3 regions of the Streptomyces sp. SudanB25_2051 genome follow, and region 1 is predicted to be linked to each of the others. Evidence: riboswitches for the same ligand, from Rfam matches in the RefSeq annotation. Region 1 holds a riboswitch; each other region holds the start of a gene.
The links. A riboswitch is a leader RNA that binds a small molecule or an ion and turns the genes downstream of it on or off. The one in region 1 is predicted to bind cobalamin.

Region 1 (7,072 bases):
GTCGATCAGCGTGGCGTGGGCGCGCCGCTTCGCCTGGGTGCCCTCGCCCGGGTCGTTGACCAGGAACGGGTAGATCAGCGGCAGGTCGCCGAGGGCCGCGTCGGGGCCGCACGCGGCGGACAGGCCGGCGTTCTTGCCGGGCAGCCACTCCAGGTTGCCGTGCTTGCCGAGGTGGACCATGGCGTCCGCGCCGAACCCGCCGTCGGACGTGGGCGTGGCGATCCACCGGTAGGCGGCCAGGTAGTGGTGGGACGGCGGCAGGTCCGGGTCGTGGTAGATCGCGATCGGGTTCTCGCCGAAGCCGCGCGGCGGCTGGATGAGGATCAGCAGGTTGCCGCGGCGCAGCGCCGCGAGGACGATGTCGCCCTCCGGGTTGCGGGACCGGTCGAGGAACATCTCGCCGGGCGGCGGGCCCCAGTGCTCCTCGACGGCCGAGCGCAGCTCCTCCGGCAGGGTCGCGAACCAGCGCTTGTAGTCGGCGGCCGGGATGCGGACCGGGTTGCGGGCCAGCTGCTCCTCGGTGAGCCAGTCCTGGTCGTGGCCGCCGGCCTCGATGAGGGCGTAGATCAGCTCGTCGCCGTCGCCGGACGCGAGGCCCGGCACCTCCTCGTCGCCGAAGTCGTAGCCCTCCTCCCGCAGCCGGCGCAGCAGGGCGACGGCGGACGCGGGCGTGTCGAGTCCGACGGCGTTGCCGATGCGGGAGTGCTTCGTCGGGTAGGCGGAGAGGACCAGCGCGAGGCGCTTGTCGGCGTTCGGGATGTGCCGCAGCCGGGCGTGGCGGACGGCGATCCCGGCGACGCGGGCGGCGCGCTCCGCGTCGGGCACGTAGGCGGGCAGGCCGTCCTCGTCGATCTCCTTGAAGGAGAACGGCACGGTGATGATCCGCCCGTCGAACTCGGGGACGGCGACCTGGCTGGCCGCGTCGAGCGGGGACAGGCCCTCGTCGTTCTCCTCCCAGTCGGCGCGGGAGCCGGTGAGGCACAGCGCCTGGAGGACGGGCACGTCGAGGTCGGCGAGCGCACCCGCGTCCCACGCCTCCTCGTCGCCTCCGGCCTGCGCCGCGGCGGGCTTGGTGCCGCCCGCCGCGAGGACGGTGGTGACGATGGCGTCGGCGCCGCGCAGCTGCTCCAGCAGCTCCGGCTCGGGGGCGCGCAGCGAGGCGACGTACAGCGGGAGGGCGCGGCCGCCGGCGTCCTCGATGGCGTCGCAGAGGGCGCCGACGAAGGCGGTGTTGCCGCTCATGTGGTGGGCGCGGTAGTAGAGCACGGCGACGGTCGGGCCGTCGGTGGTGCGGGCGGTGCGCTCCAGCGGGCCCCAGGTGGGGGCGGCGGCCGGCGGGTCGAAGCCGTGGCCGGTGAGGAGCACGGTGTCGGACAGGAAGCGGGCGAGCTGCTCCAGGTTGTCCGGGCCGCCGTGCGCGAGGTAGGCGTGCGCCTCGGTGGCGACGCCGATCGGGACGGTGGACGCCTCCATCAGCTGGGCGTCGGGCGCCTGTTCGCCGGTCAGGAAGACGACCGGGCGGTCCTGGGCGCGCAGCAGGTCGATGCCCTCCTCCCAGGCGCGCAATCCGCCGAGGAGGCGCACGACGACGAGGTCGGCGCCGTCGAGGAGGCCGGGCAGTTCGTCGATGGGGAGCCGTGCGGGGTTGGCGAACCGGTACTCGACCGGGCCGCCGGCCGCGCGGGCGCTCAGCAGGTCGGTGTCGGAGTGCGACAGCAGCAGGATCACGGCGTGCCGGGCCTTCCTCGGGGTGTCCTCGCCCCGGGTGGTCGTGGGTGGCGGGAGTTCCTGACTCGCGGGGCCCGGAGGGGTCCTGCTCACAGTGGCGGGACCGCGCCGGATTCGCACCGGGCTTCCTCCCTAGGGTCCTGGGACCCTGTGCCGTCTGCATAGTAGAGGCTGCGCGTATGCTCGCCGCCATGCCGCCCACCTCGCCAAATCCCCGAAACGGGGGCGAAGCTCACATACGGGAACGTGTCCGCGACCGCGCCGACGCGTGCCCCGGCGCGCTGCGGCTGCACCGCGCGGACGATGGCGGTCTGGCCCGTCTGCGGCTGCCCACGGGCGTCCTGACGGCCCGCCAGGTGGCCGCGCTCGCCGACCTGTCGGGCCGGCTCGGCGACGGCCGGATCGGCGTCACCTCGCGCGGCAATCTCGACCTGCGCGGCCTGCCCGACGACTGCGGGCTCACCCTCGCCGAGCTGCTGGGCGGGGCCGGACTGCTGCCGTCCGCCGCGCACGAGCGGGTGCGGAACATGGTCGTCTCGCCCCTGGCCGGACTGGACGGGCGGGGCTTCGGGGACGTCCAGGCGTGGGCGCGGGAACTGGACGCGCTGCTGTGCGCGCAGGCGTGGACGACGGGGCTTTCGGGCCGTTTCCTGTTCGCCGTGGACGACGGGCGCGGGGACGTGGCCGCGCTGGGCGGCGATGTGACGTTGCTCGCAGAGCCCGGCGGCCGCGCTCTGGTACGGATCGGTGGCCTGGCCCGGCGGGTGGCGGCGGGTGACGCCCCGGTGGCCGCGCTGGCGGCGGCCGAGGCGTTCCTGACGGTCGCGAGGGAGGCCGGCACGGGTGCCTGGCGGGTGGCCGAACTGCCTTCGGACGCGGCCCTGGAGGACGCGGTGACCAGCTGCCTGGCCGCCGCGGGGGTCGCCGCCGCACCGGCCGCTGGAGAGGCGCTTCTGGACGCCGCGCCGCCCGTTCCGGGACTGGTCGGGGAGTGTGCGGTGTCCGTCGTGGCGCCCCTGGGGCGGGTCACCACCGAGCAGTTCCGCGCCCTGGCGCCGGGGGACGGCGACGAGGTGCGGGTGACGCCCTGGCGGGGCTTCGTCGTGGCGGGCCTGCCCGGCCGGGCGGAGGCGGAGCGGCGGCTCGCGGCCCTGGAGGCCGCCGGGTACCTCGTCCGGCCCGGTTCGCCCTGGCTCGCGGTCACCGCCTGCACGGGACGGCCCGGCTGCGGCAAGGCCCTCGCCGACGTACGGGCGGACGCACGGCCCCTGGACGACCCGCCGCTGCGGGGCCTGCCCGTCCACTGGTCGGGCTGCGAGAGGCGGTGCGGGCACCCCCAGGGCGACTGGGTGGACGCCCTGGCCACCGGCGACGGCACGTACGCCCTCACCGTACGGACCGCGCGACGAGACAACGACGACGCACACCCACAGGCACAGGCACAGAGATGAGCGGGAGCACAGTGTTCGACTACGAGAAGGACGGCGCGGAGATCTACCGCCAGTCCTTTGCCACGATCCGCGCCGAGGCGGATCTCGCGGGTCTGCCCGCCGACGTCAGCCAGGTCGCCGTGCGGATGATCCACGCCTGCGGCATGGTCGACCTCGTCCGCGACCTCGCCTACACCCCCGAGGTCGTCTCCCGCGCCCGCGCCGCGCTCCGCTCGGGCGCGCCCATCCTGTGCGACGCGCAGATGGTCGCCAGCGGCGTCACCCGCAAGCGGCTCCCCGCCGACAACGAGGTGATCTGCACCCTCTCCGACCCGTCCGTGCCGGACCTCGCCGCCGAGCTGGGCACCACCCGCAGCGCGGCCGCCCTGGAGCTGTGGCGCGACCGCCTGGAGGGCTCGGTCGTGGCGATCGGCAACGCCCCGACCGCCCTGTTCCGGCTGCTGGAGATGGTCCGCGACGGCGCTCCCCGCCCCGCCGCCGTCCTCGGCATACCGGTCGGGTTCATCGGCGCCGCCGAGTCCAAGGACGCCCTGGCGGCCTCGGACCTCGACCACATCGTCGTACGGGGCCGGCGCGGCGGCAGCGCCATGGCGGCCGCGGCGATCAACGCGATCGCGAGCGAGGCGGAATGAGCGAGCACGTTTCACGTGAAACATCGGCGGGCGGTCCCGCCGGGAGCGGAAAGCTGTACGGCGTCGGCCTGGGTCCGGGCGACCCGTCGCTGATGACCCTGCGCGCGGTGGAGGCCATCGCGGAGGCGGACGTCGTCGCCTACCACTGCGCCCGGCACGGCCGGTCGATCGCCCGGTCCATCGCGGCGAAGCACATCCGCGAGGACCACATCGAGGAGCGGCTGATGTACCCGCTCACGGTGGAGACGACCGACCACCCCGGCGGCTACCGGGGCGCGCTCAACGACTTCTACGAGGAGGCGTCGGCGCGGCTGGCGGCCCACCTCGACGCAGGCCGGACGGTGGCGGTGCTCGCCGAGGGCGACCCGCTGTTCTACGGCTCGTACCAGCACATGCACAAGCGCCTGGCGCACCGCTACGAGACGGAGGTCGTCCCCGGCGTCACCTCCGTCAGCGCGGCGGCGGCCACCATCGGCAAGCCCCTGGTGGAGGCCGAGGAGGTCCTGACCATCATTCCGGGCACCCTGCCCGAGGACGAGCTGACGGCCCGCATCGCGGCGACCGACTCGGCGGTGGTGATGAAGCTGGGCAGGACGTTCCCGGCGGTGCGCCGCGCCCTGGAGCGTACGGACCGGCTCGCGGACGCCCACTACGTCGAGCGCGCCACCATGGAGGGCTGCCGTACGGCGCCGCTGGCGGAGGTGGACCCGGAGACGGTGCCGTACTTCTCCGTGGCGGTGCTGCCGTCCCGCGTCGACACGGGCCCCGCCGAGCCCGAGCGGGGTGAGGTGGTGGTCGTCGGCACCGGCCCGGCGGGACCCCAGTGGCTGACGCCGGAGACCCGCGGCGCCCTCGCGTCCGCGACCGACCTCGTGGGCTACACCACGTATCTGGACCGGGTCCCGGTGCGGCCGGGCCAGCGGCGGCACGGCTCCGACAACAAGGTGGAGTCCGAGCGCGCCGAGTTCGCCCTGGACCTGGCGCGGCGCGGCCGGCGCGTGGCGGTCGTGTCGGGCGGCGACCCCGGTGTGTTCGCCATGGCGACGGCCGTCCTGGAGGTCGCGTCGCAGGAGGAGTACGCGGGCGTCCCGGTGCGTGTCCTGCCGGGCGTGACGGCGGCGAACGCGGCCGCGGCGAAGGCGGGCGCCCCGCTGGGCCACGACTACGCCACGATCTCCCTCTCCGACCGGCTCAAGCCGTGGGAGGTCATCGCGGAGCGCCTGCGCGCGGCGGCCTCGGCGGACCTGGTGCTGGCGCTGTACAACCCGGGGTCGCGGAGCCGTACGTGGCAGGTGGCCAAGGCCCGTGAACTGCTGCTGGAGCTGCGGGCCCCGGACACGCCCGTGGTCGTGGCGCGCGACGTGGGCGGCCCGGAGGAGTCCGTGCGCGTGCTGCCGCTGGCCGACCTGGACCCGGACGAGGTCGACATGCGGACGCTGCTCCTGATCGGCTCGTCCCAGACGCAGGCCGTGCGGCGCGGTGACGGCCGTACGGTGGCGTGGACGCCACGCCGCTACCCGGAGGCGCCACCCACTGGCGCCTGAACGGCGCCACACAAGGCATCACCCCTCTGAGGCCCGGTCGGCACACGGATCACTCCCATGCGCCAGCCGGGCCTCTCACATGCCCTGACCTGGGACGTCAGACCACTGGCGCCACAAGGTGGCGACTTGGCGCCATTCTCATTGCCATGGCGCCATGATGATGCCATCATGTCGCCATGGACCTCACTCCGTATGTCGAGAACCTGCGCCATGAGCTCGCGGCCGCCGCGGAGGCCGGCGGCGAGGAAGCCCGCGCGCTTGCCGAGCGGCTCACCACGCCCCTGGAGTCGGCCGTCCGGCTCACCCTGCTCAATGCCCTGTCGTCCGCGATGGAGGAGATCACGCGCGAGCTCGCCCCCGGCTCCGTCGACGTGCGGCTCCGCGGACTCGACCCGGAGTTCGTGGTGACCCCGCCCCCCGGCGAGGACATGGGCCTGGCCCTGGAGTCGGTCCTCCCGCCGCCCCCGCCCGCACCGCCGGGCCAGGCCGACGACGACGAGGGCGGCACAGCCCGGATCAACTTCCGCCTGCCCGCCCACCTCAAGGCCCGCGTCGAGGACGCGGCCGGCCAGGAGGGCCTGTCCGTCAACGCCTGGCTGGTACGCGCGGTGGCCTCCGCCCTGGAGCCCGGCGGTCCCGGAGCCCGCCCCCTCCACCTCAGCCGCGGCAAGGGCCCGCAGGGCTACACGGGCTGGGTCCGCTGACCGGCCGTCCGGCCGGCCCACGCCACCGGCACCCGCGGCCCCGCCCGCCCCGCCCAGCACAGCCAGCAGCCACGAGGACCACGAGGACGGAACGCCATGCCTGAGTTCGACACCCCCCAGCCCATCACCGCCACCGTCGACTTCGAGGTCGGGACCGCCCGCATCATCGCGGGCAAGCGCACCACCACCACCGTCGAGGTCCGCCCCGCGAACAGCGCCGAGGAATCCGACGTCCGCGCCGCCCAGCAGGCCAAGGTCAGCTACGCCGACGGCCGGCTCACGGTGAAGGTCCCCAGGAAGCGGTCCCTGTTCACCCGCAGTGCCGCCGTCGACGTGACCGTGGAACTGCCCAGCGGCTCCGACGTCCACGCCTCCACGGCACTCGCCGACTTCCTCTGCGAGGGACGCTTCGGCGCCTTCCGGGTGAAGACCTCCGCCGGTGACATCCGCGTCGCCGAGGCGCAGTCCGCCCAGCTGAGGACCACCCACGGCGCCATCGCCGTCGACCGGGTCACCGGCGACGCCGACATCACCGGTGCCGGCCGCGTCGACGTCGGAGAGATCGGCGGCACCGCCACCGTCCGCAACCTCATGGGCGACACCACGGTCGGCCGGGTCGGCGGCACCCTCAAGGCCAGCTCCTCGTACGGGCCGATCTCCGTCGGCGTCGCCCTCGCCGACGTGGAGGCCAAGTCCGCGCACGGCGGGCTCCGCGTCGCGAGCGCCGCACGCGGCACGGTCACCCTCAACACCGCGACCGGCGACATCGAGGTCGGCATCCCCCGCTCCACGGCCGCCTGGCTGGACGTCCAGTCCCGCATCGGAGCCGTACGCAACTCCCTGGACGCGGCGGAAGGACCCGGCGCGTCCGACGAGACCGTCCAGATCCAGGCCCGCACCGGCCTCGGCGACATCACCATCCACCGCGCACCCGACACCGGCCCGCACGCCACCACCGACTGACCACCACCGGAAGGAACAGCCGTGACCGCGCACTTAGCCGTCTCCGCGAC
Region 2 (7,072 bases), 1.3 Mb from region 1:
ACGACGAGGGCGTGCGCCACGTCGGCGTCGTCTGCAACCCGGTCCTGGAGGAGCTGCCGCCGGAGCGGCGCGTCCTGGACGACTCCAACGAGGGCTGCCTGTCCGTCCCCACCGCGTACGCCTCGCTGGCCCGCCCCGACTACGCGGTCGTGCGCGGCCAGGACGTGAAGGGCAACCCGATCAAGGTGCGCGGCACGGGCTACTTCGCCCGCTGCCTCCAGCACGAGACGGACCACCTGTACGGCTACCTGTACATCGACCGCCTCTCGAAGCGCGACCGCAAGGACGCCCTGCGCCAGATGGCCGAGGGCACCCCGCGCTACCCGGTCGTCCCGAACGAGTAGGTCCTCCGCGCCGGCCTCCGGACACGGGCGCGCCCCGTGCCCGGGGGCCGGCGGCGTTTCTTCACCGCATTGTCATTGGGCGGACAAATGGCGGTGGCGCACGGCCTGTTGACGCGCGTTGAACGTCACGCCAGTCTCTGGCGTACACCGTTCCCCCAGCAGGGAGTCCCAATGCTGAGACGCACGGCACGCCTTCTGTTGTCCATGGTCATGGTCCTCGCCGCCGGGCTCGCCGGGGTCGTGGCCACCGCAGGGCCCGCCCAGGCCGACGACTGCTACACCTGGTCCCGCACCCTCTCCCAGGGCGCGACCGGCTCCGACGTCACCCAGCTCCAGATCCGCGTCGCCGGATACCCGGGCTACGGCGGGGTCCTCGCCATCGACGGCTCGTACGGACCCGCGACCACCGCCGCCGTCAAGCGCTTCCAGGCCGCGTACGGCCTGACCGCCGACGGGGTCGCCGGACCGGCCACCTTCAGCAAGATCTACGCGCTCCAGGACAGCGACTGCACCCCGGTCCACTTCAGCTACGCCGAGCTGAACCGCTGCAACTCCGACTGGTCGGGCGGCGCGGTCAGCGCCGCCACCGCCAAGGCCAACGCGCTGCGCACCATGTGGAAGCTGGAGGCCCTGCGGCACGCCCTGGGCGACCAGCCGATCACCGTGACCAGCGGCTTCCGCTCGTACTCCTGCAACAGCGCGGTCGGCGGGTCGTCCACCAGCCGCCATCTGTACGGGGACGCGGCCGACCTCGGCGCGGGCCCGCACTCGCTGTGCAAGCTGGCGCAGCAGGCCCGCTCCCACGGCTTCAACGGAATCCTCGGCCCCGGCTACCCGGACCACAACGACCACACCCACCTCGACCACCGGCCGAGCCGCTACTGGTCGGCCCCGAGCTGCGGCATCTGACCCGCCCGGCACGCCGACGGCCCGCACCCCGCCCGCGAGGGAGGGGTGCGGGCCGCCGCACAGCGTCAGGACGGGACCGTCAGAAGTCCTCGTCCAGGTCGACCGAGCCCTCGACGGCCACCTGGTACGCCGACGGGCGGCGCTCGAAGAAGTTCGTCAGCTCCTGGACGCCCTGGAGCTCCATGAACGCGAACGGGTTCTCCGAGCCGTACACCGGGGCGAGGCCCAGGCGCTGGAGGCGCTGGTCGGCGACGCACTCCAGGTAGGCGCGCATCGACTCGGTGTTCATGCCCGGCAGGCCGTCGCCGCACAGGTCGCGGGCGAACTGCAGCTCCGCCTCCACGGCCTCCTTCAGCATGTCCGTGACCTGCTGCCCCAGTTCGTCGTCGAACAGGTCGGGCTCCTCCTTGCGGACCGTGTCGACGACCTCGAAGGCGAAGCTCATGTGCATCGACTCGTCGCGGAACACCCAGTTGGTGCCGGTCGCCAGGCCGTGCAGCAGACCGCGCGAGCGGAACCAGTACACGTAGGCGAACGCCCCGTAGAAGAACAGGCCCTCGATGCAGGCGGCGAAGCAGATCAGGTTCAGCAGGAACCGGCGCCGGTCGGCCTTGGTCTCCAGCCGGTCCAGCTTCTCCACGGAGTCCATCCACTTGAAGCAGAAGGCGGCCTTCTCGCGGATCGAGGGGATGTTCTCGACGGCGGCGAACGCGGCGGCGCGGTCGTCCGGGTCGGGCAGATAGGTGTCGAGCAGCGTCAGATAGAACTGGACGTGCACGGCCTCCTCGAACAGCTGACGCGACAGGTACAGCCGCGCCTCCGGGGAGTTGATGTGCTTGTACAGCGTCAGCACCAGGTTGTTCGCCACGATCGAGTCGCCCGTCGCGAAGAACGCCACGAGCCGGCCGATCAGGTGCTGCTCACCGGGCGTCAGCTTCGCGAGGTCCGCGACGTCCGAGTGGAGGTCCACCTCCTCGACGGTCCAGGTGTTCTTGATGGCGTCCCGGTAGCGCTCGTAGAAGTCCGGGTAGCGCATCGGGCGCAGCGTCAGCTCGAAGCCCGGGTCGAGGAGGTTGGTGTTACGGGTGGTGCTCATTACTGGCAGGCCTCGCAGGACTCGGGGTTCTCAAGGGAGCAGGCGACGGCGTCGGGCTCGGACACCTGCTGGACGGGGACGGGGGTCGCGGACGCGGCGCGGGCGATGCGCGTCGCGGGGCGGGAGCGCAGGTAGTACGTGGTCTTCAGGCCCTGCTTCCAGGCGTACGCGTACATCGACGACAGCTTGCCGATGGTGGGCGTCTCCAGGAACAGGTTCAGCGACTGCGACTGGTCCAGGAACGGCGTGCGCGCGGCGGCCATGTCGATCAGGCCGCGCTGCGGGATCTCCCACGCCGTGCGGTACAGCGCGCGGATCTCGGCCGGCACCCAGGTGAAGCCCTGCACCGAGCCGTTCGACTCGCGCAGCGCCTCGCGGGTCTGCGCGTCCCACACGCCGAGCTTCTTCAGGTCGTCCACCAGGTAGGAGTTGACCTGGAGGAACTCACCCGACAGCGTCTCGCGCTTGAACAGGTTGGACACCTGCGGCTCGATGCACTCGTACACGCCCGCGATGGACGCGATCGTCGCGGTCGGCGCGATGGCCAGCAGCAGCGAGTTGCGCATGCCGACCGACGCGATCCGCTCGCGCAGCGCCGCCCACCGCTCCGGCCAGGTCAGCTCCACGTCGTAGTGGTCGGGGTGGAGCACGCCGCGCGCCGTGCGGGTCTTGTCCCAGGCGGGCAGCGGGCCGCTGCGCTCGGCGAGGTCGGCGGACGCCTCGTACGCGGCGAGCATGATCCGCTCGGCGATCCGCGTGGACAGGGCGCGCGCCTCCGGCGAGTCGAACGGCAGCCGCAGCTTGAAGAAGACGTCCTGGAGGCCCATCGCGCCCAGGCCCACCGGGCGCCAGCGGGCGTTGGACCGGCCGGCCTGCTCGGTCGGGTAGAAGTTGATGTCCACGACCCGGTCGAGGAAGGTCACGGCCGTGCGGACGGTCTCGTCCAGCCGCTCCCAGTCGATGCCGTCGCCGTCGACGAACGCGCCGAGGTTGACCGAGCCCAGGTTGCAGACGGCGGTCTCCCCGTCGTCGGTGACCTCCAGGATCTCGGTGCACAGGTTGGAGGAGTGGACCGTGTGGCCCGGCTCGGCGGTCTGGTTGGCGGTGCGGTTGGCGGCGTCCTTGAACGTCATCCAGCCGTTGCCGGTCTGCGCCAGGGTGCGCATCATCCGGCCGTACAGGTCGCGGGCCGGCATCGTCTTGCGGGCCAGGCCCTTCGCCTCGGCGGCCCGGTACGCGGCGTCGAACTCGTCGCCCCACAGGTCGACCAGCTCGGGCACGTCCGACGGGGAGAACAGCGACCACTCGGCGTCGTCGTTGACGCGGCGCATGAACTCGTCCGGAACCCAGTGCGCCAGGTTCAGGTTGTGGGTGCGGCGGGCGTCCTCGCCGGTGTTGTCGCGGAGCTCCAGGAACTCCTCGATGTCCGCGTGCCAGGTCTCCAGGTACACGGCGGCGGCGCCCTTGCGGCGGCCGCCCTGGTTGACCGCCGCCACCGACGCGTCGAGGGTCTTCAGGAACGGCACGATGCCGTTGGAGTGGCCGTTGGTGCCCCGGATGAGCGAGCCGCGGGCGCGGATGCGGGAGTACGACAGGCCGATGCCGCCCGCGTGCTTCGACAGCCGCGCGACCTGGTGGTACCGGTCGTAGATGGAGTCCAGCTCGTCCTGCGGGGAGTCCAGCAGGTAGCAGGAGGACATCTGCGGGTGGCGGGTGCCGGAGTTGAACAGGGTGGGGGAGGACGGCAGGTAGTCGAGGCGGCTCATCAGCCGGTACAGCGCCTCCACCTCGCCGAGCGCGCGCACCGAGTCGTCCTCGGCCAGACCGGCGGCGACCCGCAGCAGGAAGTGCTGGGGCGTCTCGACGACCTTGCGGGTGATCGGGTGCCGCAGCAGGTAGCGCGAGTACAGCGTCCGCCCGAAGTAGCCGAACCGGTCGTCGCCGTCGGGGTCGACGACCGCGTCCATCCGCTCCGCGTGGAGCGCCACGAACTGTGCCGTGCGGTCCGCGATCAGGCCCTCGCGGTGGCCCACGGCCACCGAGGCGGAGAACGACACGGCGCCCTGCCCCGCGGCCTCCTCGGTGATGGTCCGGGCCAGCAGCCGGGCGGCGAGCCGGGAGTACGCCGGGTCCTCGGCGATCAGGCCGGCCGCCGCCTCGGTGGCGAGCTCCCGCAGCTCCGCCTCGTCGGACCCGGCGTGCCGGCCGCGCAGCGCGGCGGCGGCGACCCGTCCGGGGTCGGCGTCGGGAAGGTCCGAGGTGAGGTCGGTCAGGGTCCGCAGCAGCGCGGTCCCGGGCGCGTCGGTCTCGGTCGCTGAGGCCGGATCTGCAGGCGCGATGGTCACGTGGGGGCTCTCCCTCGCTCGGCTCGGGGCGCACACGGCGGGCGGCGGGGGAGCGGGCGCACCTCGCCCCTGGGCACGGGGGCGTGCGTGACCGCGTCCGCCGGCCCACTCCGCGAGGCCCGGACGTCTGGGCACCCGGACCGGGCGGTCCGAGCGCGCTGCCGGCAGGTCGTCGGACTTGCGGGGTACGCGAAGGGCACACCGGTACACCGTTGCGGGACAGTTCCGGACTCGCACCGGATTCCCCTGCTGCGACAGCGAGGACGAGCATACATGTGGGGGGCGTCCGTTACGGCACCCCCCACATGTTGTGTCAGAGTGTCAGCTCGTACGCGAAGAGCGTCACACCGGGCAGAGGGTCCCAGTCCCGTCGCGGGGCCCGCGCGAAGCCCATCCGGTCGTACAGCCGCCGGGCCGCGACGGCCTGCGGCGTGACGGACAGGACGAGCCGTACGCACCCCTCGCGGGCCCGCGCCCGGTCCGCGCAGGCCCGTACGAGCGCCTCGCCCACCCCCCGGCCGCGGGCGGCGCCGGACACGGCCAGTACGCGGAACTCGGCCTCGTCCGGCCCGGCGATGTCCGCCCACGGGGTGCCGCCGCACGGTACGAAGGTGACCCCGCCGAGCAGCGTGCCGTCCGGGTCGACGGCGACGAGCACCTCGGCCTCGGCGGCGCGCCGCGCCACGTCCCGCAGCACGTCCAGGTACGGATCGTCGGCCCCGTAGGTCAGCAGCCCGCCGTCCAGGTAGGCCTGGACGCTGATCTCGGCGAGGGCGGCGTGCTCCCGCGGCTGTATCTCCCTGATGGTGATGTCCATGGTGCAGCAGTCTGCCGTGCGGCCGGGGGCCCGGGAGCCCGGCCACGGGAAGGGCCCCCGCACCTGCGCGGTGCGGGGGCCCTGGAGTGGCGGGAGGCGCCGCCCGGTTCAGTGGCGCCGGTGCTCAGTGACCGGTCGCTCAGTGGCCGGTGCCGACCTTGGGCAGCTCGGGGTCGACGCCCGGGTCGCCCGCGTCGGCCGTGTAGTCGCCCTCCGCCGTCTCGTCCACGCCCTCCGGCGCCTTGAGCGCCCGCAGCACGAACGTCAGGGCGACGGTGACCAGCACGTTCAGCAGGAACGCGGTGAGGCCGATGTAGCCGATCTCGCCGATGCCGGGGATCTCCGCCGACGAGCCGCCGAAGTGCTTCTGCGTCGGGCTGGCCACGTTGTACGCGGTCCACGTGCCGTAGACCATGCCGACCGCCCAGCCGCCGAGCAGCGCCCAGCGGTGGAACCAGCGGGTGAACAGGCCGCCGACCAGCGCGGGGAACGTCTGGAGGATCCAGATGCCGCCGAGGAGCTGGAAGTTGATGGCGACCGTCTTGTCCATCGTCAGCACGAAGGCGAGGGCGCCCACCTTCACCAGCAGCGACACGATCTTCGAGACCTTGGTCTCCTGCTCCGGCGTGGCGTCCGGCTTCAGGAAGTCCTTGTAGATGTTGCGGGTGAACAGGTTCGCGGCGGCGATGGACATGATGGCGGCGGGCACCAGCGCGCCGATGCCGATGGCGGCGAACGCCACGCCGGTGAACCAGTCGGGGAACATGTCCTCGAACAGCTGCGGGATGGCCAGCTGGCCGTTCTGCACCTTGATCCCGGCGGCGATCGCCATGAAGCCCAGCAGCGCCAGCAGGCCCAGCATCAGCGAGTACAGCGGCAGGATCGTCGTGTTGCGGCGGATCACGTCACGGCTGCCCGACGACAGGGTCGCCGTGATCGAGTGCGGGTACATGAACAGCGCCAGGGCGGAGCCGAGCGCCAGCGTGGCGTACGTCCACTGGCCCGCGTCGCCCGGCACGAGCGCGCCGCGCGGCTTGTCCGTGGCCGGGTTGACCTCGGCGAAGGCGTCGCCGGCCGCGCTGAAGATGGCGTCGAAGCCGCCCAGCTTGATGGGGATGTAGATGATGGCGACCGCGATGACCAGGTAGATCAGCGTGTCCTTGACGAACGCGATCAGCGCGGGGGCGCGCAGCCCGGAGGAGTAGGTGTACGCCGCGAGCACACCGAAGGCGATGAGCAGCGGCAGGTCCTTGATGAACCAGTGCGTCGACTCGCCGCCGCCCACGCCCATCACGTCCAGCACCGCCTGGATGCCGACCAGTTGGAGCGCGATGTACGGCATGGTGGCGAGGATGCCGGTGAGGGCGACCGCCAGGGACAGGCCCTTGGAGCCGAACCGGCCGCGCACGAAGTCCGAGGTGGTGACGTACCCGTGCTTGTGCGACACCGACCACAGGCGGGGCAGGAAGGTGAAGATCAGCGGGTAGACGAGGATCGTGTACGGCACGGCGAAGAAGCCGGCCGCGCCCGCCGCGTAGATGGCGGCGGGGACGGCGACGAA
Region 3 (7,072 bases), 2.9 Mb from region 1:
CGCGTCGCGGGGTTGGACTCCAGGAACTCGATCTTCTTCGCGGCGCTCTCGCCGGTCTGCGCCTTGCGGGTGAGGTCGCCGATGACGAGGACGTCCGGGTTGCGGTCGGCGACCGTCTCCCAGTTGATCTGCGGCCACTCCTCGGTCGTGTCGTCGAAGACGTTCTCGGCGCCGACCTCGCGGGTGATGACTCCCGGCGCCCCGCAGCAGCCCGCCATGTACGGGGACTGGGCGTCCGAGAACCAGTAGAGCAGGGTGACGTCCCGCGCGTTCAGCCCGGCGGTGGCCTTGGCGACCCGCGCCTTCAGACGTGCCGTGAGCTCCTCGCCGCGCCGCTCGACGCCGAAGATCCGCGCGAGGTCCCGTACTTCTCCGTAGACGGTGTCCATCGTCAGGGGCGTCGTGCGCACGCCGTCGCCGTCGCCGCTGTTGTCCTTGCCCACGCAGTCGGACGGGGAGAGGTAGGTGGGCACGCCGAGCTTCTCGAACTGCTCCCTCGTGGCCACTCCGCCTTTGCCGAGGGTGGAGGCGAAGGAGGCGGCGACGAAGTCGGGTTCGGTGTCCAGGACCTTCTCGAAGGACGGGTTGTTCTCGGCGAGCCTCGGCACTCCGGCGTTGGCCTTCTCCAGGCCCTTCATGACCGGGTCGGTCCAGGTCGCCGTGCCCGCCATGCGGTCGGCGAGGCCGAGGGCCAGCATGATCTCGGTGGTGCCCTGGTTCAGCGACACGGCCCGCCGGGGCCCGCCGGCGGGGATCCGCACCTGCTGCCCGCAGTTGGTGAGCGTGGTCGCCGCCTCGTCCGGCGGCGCGGCGGGCGCGGTGGCGCCGCATCCGGTGAGGAGCAGCGCTCCGCACAGGAGCACGGCGAGGGAAGCGGTCGGGCGCGTGACGGTCACGGCGTTGTCCTCGGCGTCGTGGGCCCATGCGCGGGGCCCGTCCGTACGAATGCGCCAGCAGGTCTTCGGACTCGGGGTCGTCCGGACGAGGCGCCTTCCCGGGCCGCGGATGCGCCCCAGTGGCTTCGTATGCCTCGCCCGTCACCCTCACCGCTGCGCGTCAGTTCCGGATTCGCACCGGATTCCCTGACCCACGTACGCACGGAACGTACGGAGTGCGACTGGCTTGCGCAAGTTACCACAGGCGGCGAGAGGGCTGGGAATTGCCCTGAATGCGGCTTTATTCCTGCTGTGATTCCGGCCACTTCGGCTCGAAATCTTCCTCGCCGGGAAGGGGTGCACTCACCACCACCCGAGACGCAACGCCCCTTCGGCGTCCGGGCAATGACGAAACGTCAGGAAGGATCACCCGCTCCTCCCCCGCTGCCCGCCCCGTCGTCCGGTGCCGCTGACCGGCCCATGGGGCTGACTACGTTGTGCCGGTGCGCGCACGGGACGGATGGCTGAGGCGGACGGCGAAGGGTCTGCTCTGCGCTGCCGCCTGCCTGATTCCGGGCGCGATCGGACATGTCGCGGCCGGCGGGTCGCTGCCGGGACCCGGGAGCCTCGCTCCGCTCTTCGCGGGCCTCACCGTGCTGGGCGTCGTCCTCTTCGGCGGCCGGCGGCGCCGCTTCGACGTCACCGTCCTCGTCCTGGGCGCGGCCCAGACCGGCCTGCACCTGGCCTTCCACCGGCTGTCGGCGCCCGGGGCGGGCGGCGGCCACCACGCCATGGCCGGGCACGATCCGACGGCGCACGCGCACCCGCACACGGCCGAGGCGGTCGCCGGGCACTTGCTGACCGGCGAGATGACAGCGGCGCACGCCCTGGCCACGCTGGGCGCCGCCCTCTGCGTCCTCCACGGCGACCGCGTCCTGCGACGCCTCGCCGCCCTCCTCCTGCCGCGCCTGGTCCTCCTCGCCCTCGCCGCGTGCCCCCTTCCCTCCGCGCGGCGGACGCCGCCGCCGTCCACGGCGGGCCACGTCCGCCTCCGCGTCCTCCTCACCCGCTGCCGCCCCCGACGAGGCCCGCCCGCGCCGACGGCCGCCTGATCGCCCGTACGCGATCACGACACCCGCCCTCCGGGCGGCTCCCATCACCTTTCGGCTTCGTCGTACGCGCGCGCCCACGTCGCCGCGCGTACTCCCTGGGGAACACGCATGTCTTCGACCATCGACCGCGATCCACCGACAACCGCCTCCGCACCGGCACGGGCCGGGCGAACCGGACCCCACCGGCAGGGCATACGGGCCCTCCTGGTCCGGCTGCACTTCTACGCCGGGGTGTTCGTCGCCCCGTTCCTGCTCGTCACCGCGCTCACCGGGCTCGTCTACGCCTTCGCCCCGCAGCTCGACCAGCTCGCCTACGGCGACCGGCTGCGGGTCGAGGAGGCCGGCGGGCCGACCCGCCCGCTGTCCGAGCAGATCGGAGCGGCGCGGGCCGCGCACCCGGAGGGCACCCTGTCCTCCGTCCTCACCCCGGCCGGGCCGGAGGACACCACCCGCGTGGTGCTGTCGGTCCCGGAGCTCGGCGAGCGGCAGCGCACCGTGTTCGTGGACCCGTACACCGCGGAGGTACGGGGCGAGCTGACCACGTCGTGGGGGTCGACGCCGCTGACCACCTGGCTCGGCGACCTCCACAAGAACCTGCACCTGGGCGAGGTCGGCCGCCTGTACTCCGAGGTCGCCGCGAGCTGGCTGTGGGTGCTCGTCGCGGGCGGTCTCGTCCTGTGGCTCGGCGGGAGCCGGGGCCGGCGGGCGCGGTCCGCGCGGGGTGTGCTGCTGCCCGACCGCGCCGCCCGCGGAGTGCGCCGGACCCGGGGTCTCCACGCCGCGACCGGGGTCTGGCTGGCGCTCGGCCTGCTCTTCCTCAGCGCCACCGGCCTGACCTGGTCCCAGTACGCGGGCGCACGCTTCGAGCAGCTGCTCGACACGGCCGGGGGGCGTGCTCCGGAGCTGGACACGCTGCTGCCGGGCGCGCGTCCGCCGGCCGGCGCGCAGGAAGGCGAACACGCCGGCCACGGCGGACACGGCGGGTCCGGGCACGCAGCCGACGCCGATCCGGCCGCCTTCGACAGGGCCCTCGCCACCGCCCGCGAGGCCGGCCTGGGCGGCGCCGTCGTCCTGACGCCTCCCGCGGACGCCTCCCGCGCATGGGTGGTGGCCCAGAAGGACGACGTCTGGCCGGTCCACTACGACCAGGTGGCCGTGGACACCGCCAGGGGCGAGGTCACCGCGCACACCCGCTGGTCGGACCACCCGCTGCCGGCCAAGCTGACCAAGCTCGGCATCCAGGCCCACATGGGCGTGCTCTTCGGGGTCGCCAACCAGATCGTGCTGGCGGTGGTGGCGCTCGGCCTGATCCTCGTCGTGTTCTGGGGCTACCGCATGTGGTGGCAGCGCCGCCCGACCCGCGACGGCGACCGGGCACGGCCCGGGAGGGCGCCCGCGCGCGGAGCGTGGCGCGGGCTGCCCCTGCCCCTGCTGATCGCGGGCGTCCCGGCGGTCGCCGCGCTGGGCTGGGCGCTGCCCGTCCTCGGGTGCACCCTGCTGGGCTTCCTCGCGGTGGACGTCGTGGTCGGCCGGGTCCGGCGCGCCCCGGCGCACTGACCCGGTGTTACCGGCGCGGCCCGGCGAACTGACCCGGTGTTACCGGCGCGGCCCGGCGCACTGACCCGGCCGTGTCGCCCCGACCGTTCCGCCCTGGTCCGCCGCTCAGCCGACGGTGACGGTGTAGGTGATGCGCTCGGGGGCGCCCGAGGGGGCGGCCGGACCCGCCGTCGGAGTGGCGGAGGGTCCGGCCGTCCCGGGGGGCCGGGTGGCGGTGTCGCCGCGGCAGGTGCTGAACGTGCAGTGCAGCAGCGTGAACCGGGTGGTGCCCCTGCCCTTGGCCTCGAAGGTGAAGGTGAGCCGGCCGCCGGAACCGGGCGCCGGCTCGCCGCCGGAGTCGGAGGCGTACTCCTCCCCGAGGCCGACCAGCACCGAAGGGTCGGGCGCCGGGCCGACGAGGTACCAGTACTCGCGGGTGGAGGGATTCTGGTCGACGGTGAGCGTGAAGCGTTCGCCCGGCGCGGCCGTGATGGCGGTGTCCTCCACCGGGCGGCTCGTCGTACGCCCCGGGGTGCCCGTGGAGCCGCCCGCCGTCGCGTCGGCGCCCTGGCCGCAGCCCGCGGCGAGGGCGAGCAGCGCGGCCGCCGCTGCCGCGGCACCGGCCCTCCGCGTACCGCCCCTTCCGGCCCGGCGCGGCGTCGGATGCCCGCTCACCCGCGCACCGATCCCGGGCCCGCCGGGACCGCTCCCGCGGGGATCTCGGCGACCACCTCGTCCCCCTCGGCGCCGTCCGTGGGCCGGAAGCCCAGCGAGACGTACAGGTCTCGGGCCGCCGTGTTGCCGGGGTGGTACGACAGGCGGAGCACCCGGCAGTCCTCGCGCCCGGCGAGCCACGCCATGAGCGTGCGCGCCGCCGCGCGCCCGATCCCCCGGCCCTGCTCCGCGCCGTCGACGAGCATGCCGCCGATCCAGTACGACCCCTCGTCGTCGCGTCCCCACATGACGTGGCCCACGACGGTGTCGTCGGCGCACACGGCGAGCGAGTGCCACACGCCCTCACGCATCGACAACAGCAGGTAGCGGGCGGCCAGGGCGGCCACGTACCGCCGCTGGTCGTCGAGAGGAGCGACGTCGGCGACGGCACGCCAGTTGTCGTCGTCCACGTCGTGCAGGGCGATACGCCGCCCCGTTCTGTCCATGAGCCCCAGGCTGATCACCGGTGCAGGCTACGCACCCACCGCCCCGCCCGCGAACCGATTACCCGACGTCTGCCCGCGGGGCCCGCACCGGGGTCACGGCGCAGCGCGTGCGGCGCATGGTCCGTGGGTGCGGTGTCTGGAGTTGCGGCGGCGTGATCCGGGAGGTGAGGGGCGCCGCTCGGGGCTGCCGCCTCGCCCGGTGGTTCAGTTGGTGCTGGCGTTGTAGCGGTGGTCGCCGAGGAAGCCGATGACGATCAGGCCGCTGTCGTCCGTGTCGTCGAGGAAGTGGAGCCTCGGCGCGGGCGGTGAGCCGTCGCCGATCCGGATGTGCTCGACCATGACCGCCGTGCCGCACTCCGCGATCTGCCGGGGCACGCGGAACGTCCGCTCCGCGCGGCCCCGGGGGCTGGTGCTGGCGAGCTGGCCCTCGTTGAGCGCGACCTTCTTGTCGCTGAGCAGCGGGGACGGCTGGTTCGCGCAGTAGGCCCTGAGGTTGGCCAGTTCGGGTCCGCAGTTGCCGCCGCGTGCCCGTGCCGCGTTCTTCGCCTCGGCGTACAGCTGCATGGTGGCCAGGGTGTCGGCGAGGCGGCCCCGCCACTGCGCGGCCTTCTGATGGTGGTCCAGCTTCCGCGCCTCGTCGGGGTCCGCGGTGATGACGAGGGACGCGCAGTACCGTCCGGCCCGGCGCAGCACGTCCTCGAACGTCGTGGCCTCCAGCCGCGCCTTCAGGGCCCGGGCGTCCCAGGTCTCCCGGGCTTCCTGCCGGGGCCGCAGCCGGGCGATCGCGGCGTCCCGCGCGCGCAGGGCGGCGTCCCGTTCCCTCTCGCTCTCCGCGAGCACGGCGGCGAGCGTCGCACGCTCCGCCTCGCTGTCCTCCAACCGCTTCCGCAGCTCGGCCAGTTCCGGCGGCGGGGGCGGCGGCGCGGGCGGTCTCGCGGTCCGCTCGTGCGCGTCCGGCGATGGGGGGCCGGGCCGTCGTTCGCGCTCCTCGCCGCCGGCCCCGGCTCCGAGCGCCTCCTTCAGGCGGCTCTCCGCCGCCCGGCGCGCCTCGCGCTCCCGCTCCAGGGCCCGTCTGAGCCGCGCGGCCTCCTTCTCGCCGGCCTCGACGGCCCTCCTCAGGTCCTCGGCCGCCTCCTGGGCGGCCTTCAGTCGCCTGAGGGTCTGGGCGGGCAGCTCGTGGTCCTCACCGCGCGGCCGGTCCGCGGCAGGACCGAACGGACTGGTAATCATTCAGCAGACGCCCCCTCACCACACCGTGGCCCTTGAGGATAGAGCCCCGGGGCCCGGCCGGGAGGCCGGTCCGCCGGGTCGGCGGCCGAGGGGTGCGCGGTCGCGTTCACGGCCGGCGGCGGACCGCGCGCGCTGTCACGGGGCCGCCTGCCGGAAGGCGATGGCGGCGCCCAGGGCCGCGGCGGCCGGTACGAGCACGTCGCCCCGGGGGGTCGCGCGGAGGGGGAAGCCGTTGCGCTGGAGCAGGGCCCGCGTGCGGCTCAGGTCGCGTACGGCGACGGTGTAGCCGACCAGCGCGGGCAGCGCGGCCGGCCGTTCACCGGGCAGCACCTCCGCCAGGCCGGACGCGGGTACGACGGTGACGGCGGCGCCGTCGAGGTGGAGGGTCCGGGCCGCGCCCCGCCGCGCCGCCGTCCGGCCGGTGTACGTCTCGTACCGGCGTACGGCGGTGGCGAGTTCGCCGTCGGCGACGCACAGGACCGCCTCGACGAGCTCCAGGGCGCCGTTGGGATGTGCCAGGTCCCGGGCGCCCTGGATGTCCGGGTCGAGGTCGGCGACGACCCCGAGCCGGCCCTCGCCGGACCGGCCTGCGCGGTCGGCGCCCGGCTCGTCGCCGGGCCCGTCGCCGTCGAACTCCACATACCGCACGGTCTCCACGGGGGCCGCCGCGCCGGGTGGTGCGGCGCGGCCGACGGTGTCCACCCCGCCGTGGCGCACACCGGCGCGGGCCAGCCGGTCCGCCGCGGCGTCGATGGCGGGCGAGGAGAACATCAGGATGTGCAGGCCCTCGAAGCGGTCCAGGTACGCCGCGACGCGATCGCTCGTCGCGCGGATGCGCTCCACCAGCCGGGGCAGTTGCCCGGCGGGGGCGCGCAGGGGGACGAGACGCGCGTCGTCGGGCAGCCGGCCGGGGCCGTCGTCACCCACCCGGGTCACCAGCTCGACGAAGGAGCGCGGGAAGTCGGCGTGGGTGTTCGCCACACCGAACGGCCGCGGCGCGGCGTCCTCGTGGGCGGCCATCGCGGGGCAGTGCGGCGGCGGCAGCGTGAAGCCCAGCCGCTCGTAGAGGCCGGTCGCCTCCACGAGGTCGTCCACGACGTGCCCGACGTGGTGGAGGCGCGTGATGTCGGAGGCCATCGGGGCAGCGTAACGGCCTTGC

Region 2: another riboswitch for cobalamin. It lies ahead of ACSUPT_RS20215 (ribonucleoside-diphosphate reductase subunit alpha); the one in region 1 lies ahead of cobN (cobaltochelatase subunit CobN).
Region 3: another riboswitch for cobalamin. It lies ahead of ACSUPT_RS26630 (ABC transporter substrate-binding protein); the one in region 1 lies ahead of cobN (cobaltochelatase subunit CobN).

Annotation. Positions count from the first base shown of each region.
Region 1 is NZ_OZ186787.1:3,130,685-3,137,756, forward strand. Features, by position in the region: gene cobN (cobaltochelatase subunit CobN) at 1-1,728, opposite strand, end outside; cobalamin riboswitch at 1,765-1,897, opposite strand; gene ACSUPT_RS14000 (cobalamin biosynthesis protein CobG) at 1,908-3,179, shown strand; gene ACSUPT_RS14005 (precorrin-8X methylmutase) at 3,176-3,811, shown strand; gene ACSUPT_RS14010 (precorrin-2 C(20)-methyltransferase) at 3,808-5,355, shown strand; gene ACSUPT_RS14015 (hypothetical protein) at 5,532-6,059, shown strand; gene ACSUPT_RS14020 (DUF4097 family beta strand repeat-containing protein) at 6,156-7,022, shown strand; gene ACSUPT_RS14025 (ATP-binding cassette domain-containing protein) at 7,044-7,072, shown strand, end outside.
Region 2 is NZ_OZ186787.1:4,458,634-4,465,705, forward strand. Features, by position in the region: gene def (peptide deformylase) at 1-344, shown strand, start outside; gene ACSUPT_RS20205 (D-Ala-D-Ala carboxypeptidase family metallohydrolase) at 516-1,253, shown strand; gene ACSUPT_RS20210 (ribonucleotide-diphosphate reductase subunit beta) at 1,333-2,349, opposite strand; gene ACSUPT_RS20215 (ribonucleoside-diphosphate reductase subunit alpha) at 2,349-4,694, opposite strand; cobalamin riboswitch at 4,841-4,986, opposite strand; gene ACSUPT_RS20220 (GNAT family N-acetyltransferase) at 5,008-5,511, opposite strand; gene mctP (monocarboxylate uptake permease MctP) at 5,651-7,072, opposite strand, start outside.
Region 3 is NZ_OZ186787.1:6,044,110-6,051,181, reverse strand. Features, by position in the region: gene ACSUPT_RS26630 (ABC transporter substrate-binding protein) at 1-896, opposite strand, end outside; cobalamin riboswitch at 936-1,137, opposite strand; gene ACSUPT_RS26625 (hypothetical protein) at 1,379-1,987, shown strand; gene ACSUPT_RS26620 (PepSY-associated TM helix domain-containing protein) at 2,096-3,544, shown strand; gene ACSUPT_RS26615 (protease inhibitor I42 family protein) at 3,650-4,198, opposite strand; gene ACSUPT_RS26610 (GNAT family N-acetyltransferase) at 4,195-4,683, opposite strand; gene ACSUPT_RS26605 (hypothetical protein) at 4,888-5,913, opposite strand; gene ACSUPT_RS26600 (VOC family protein) at 6,049-7,050, opposite strand.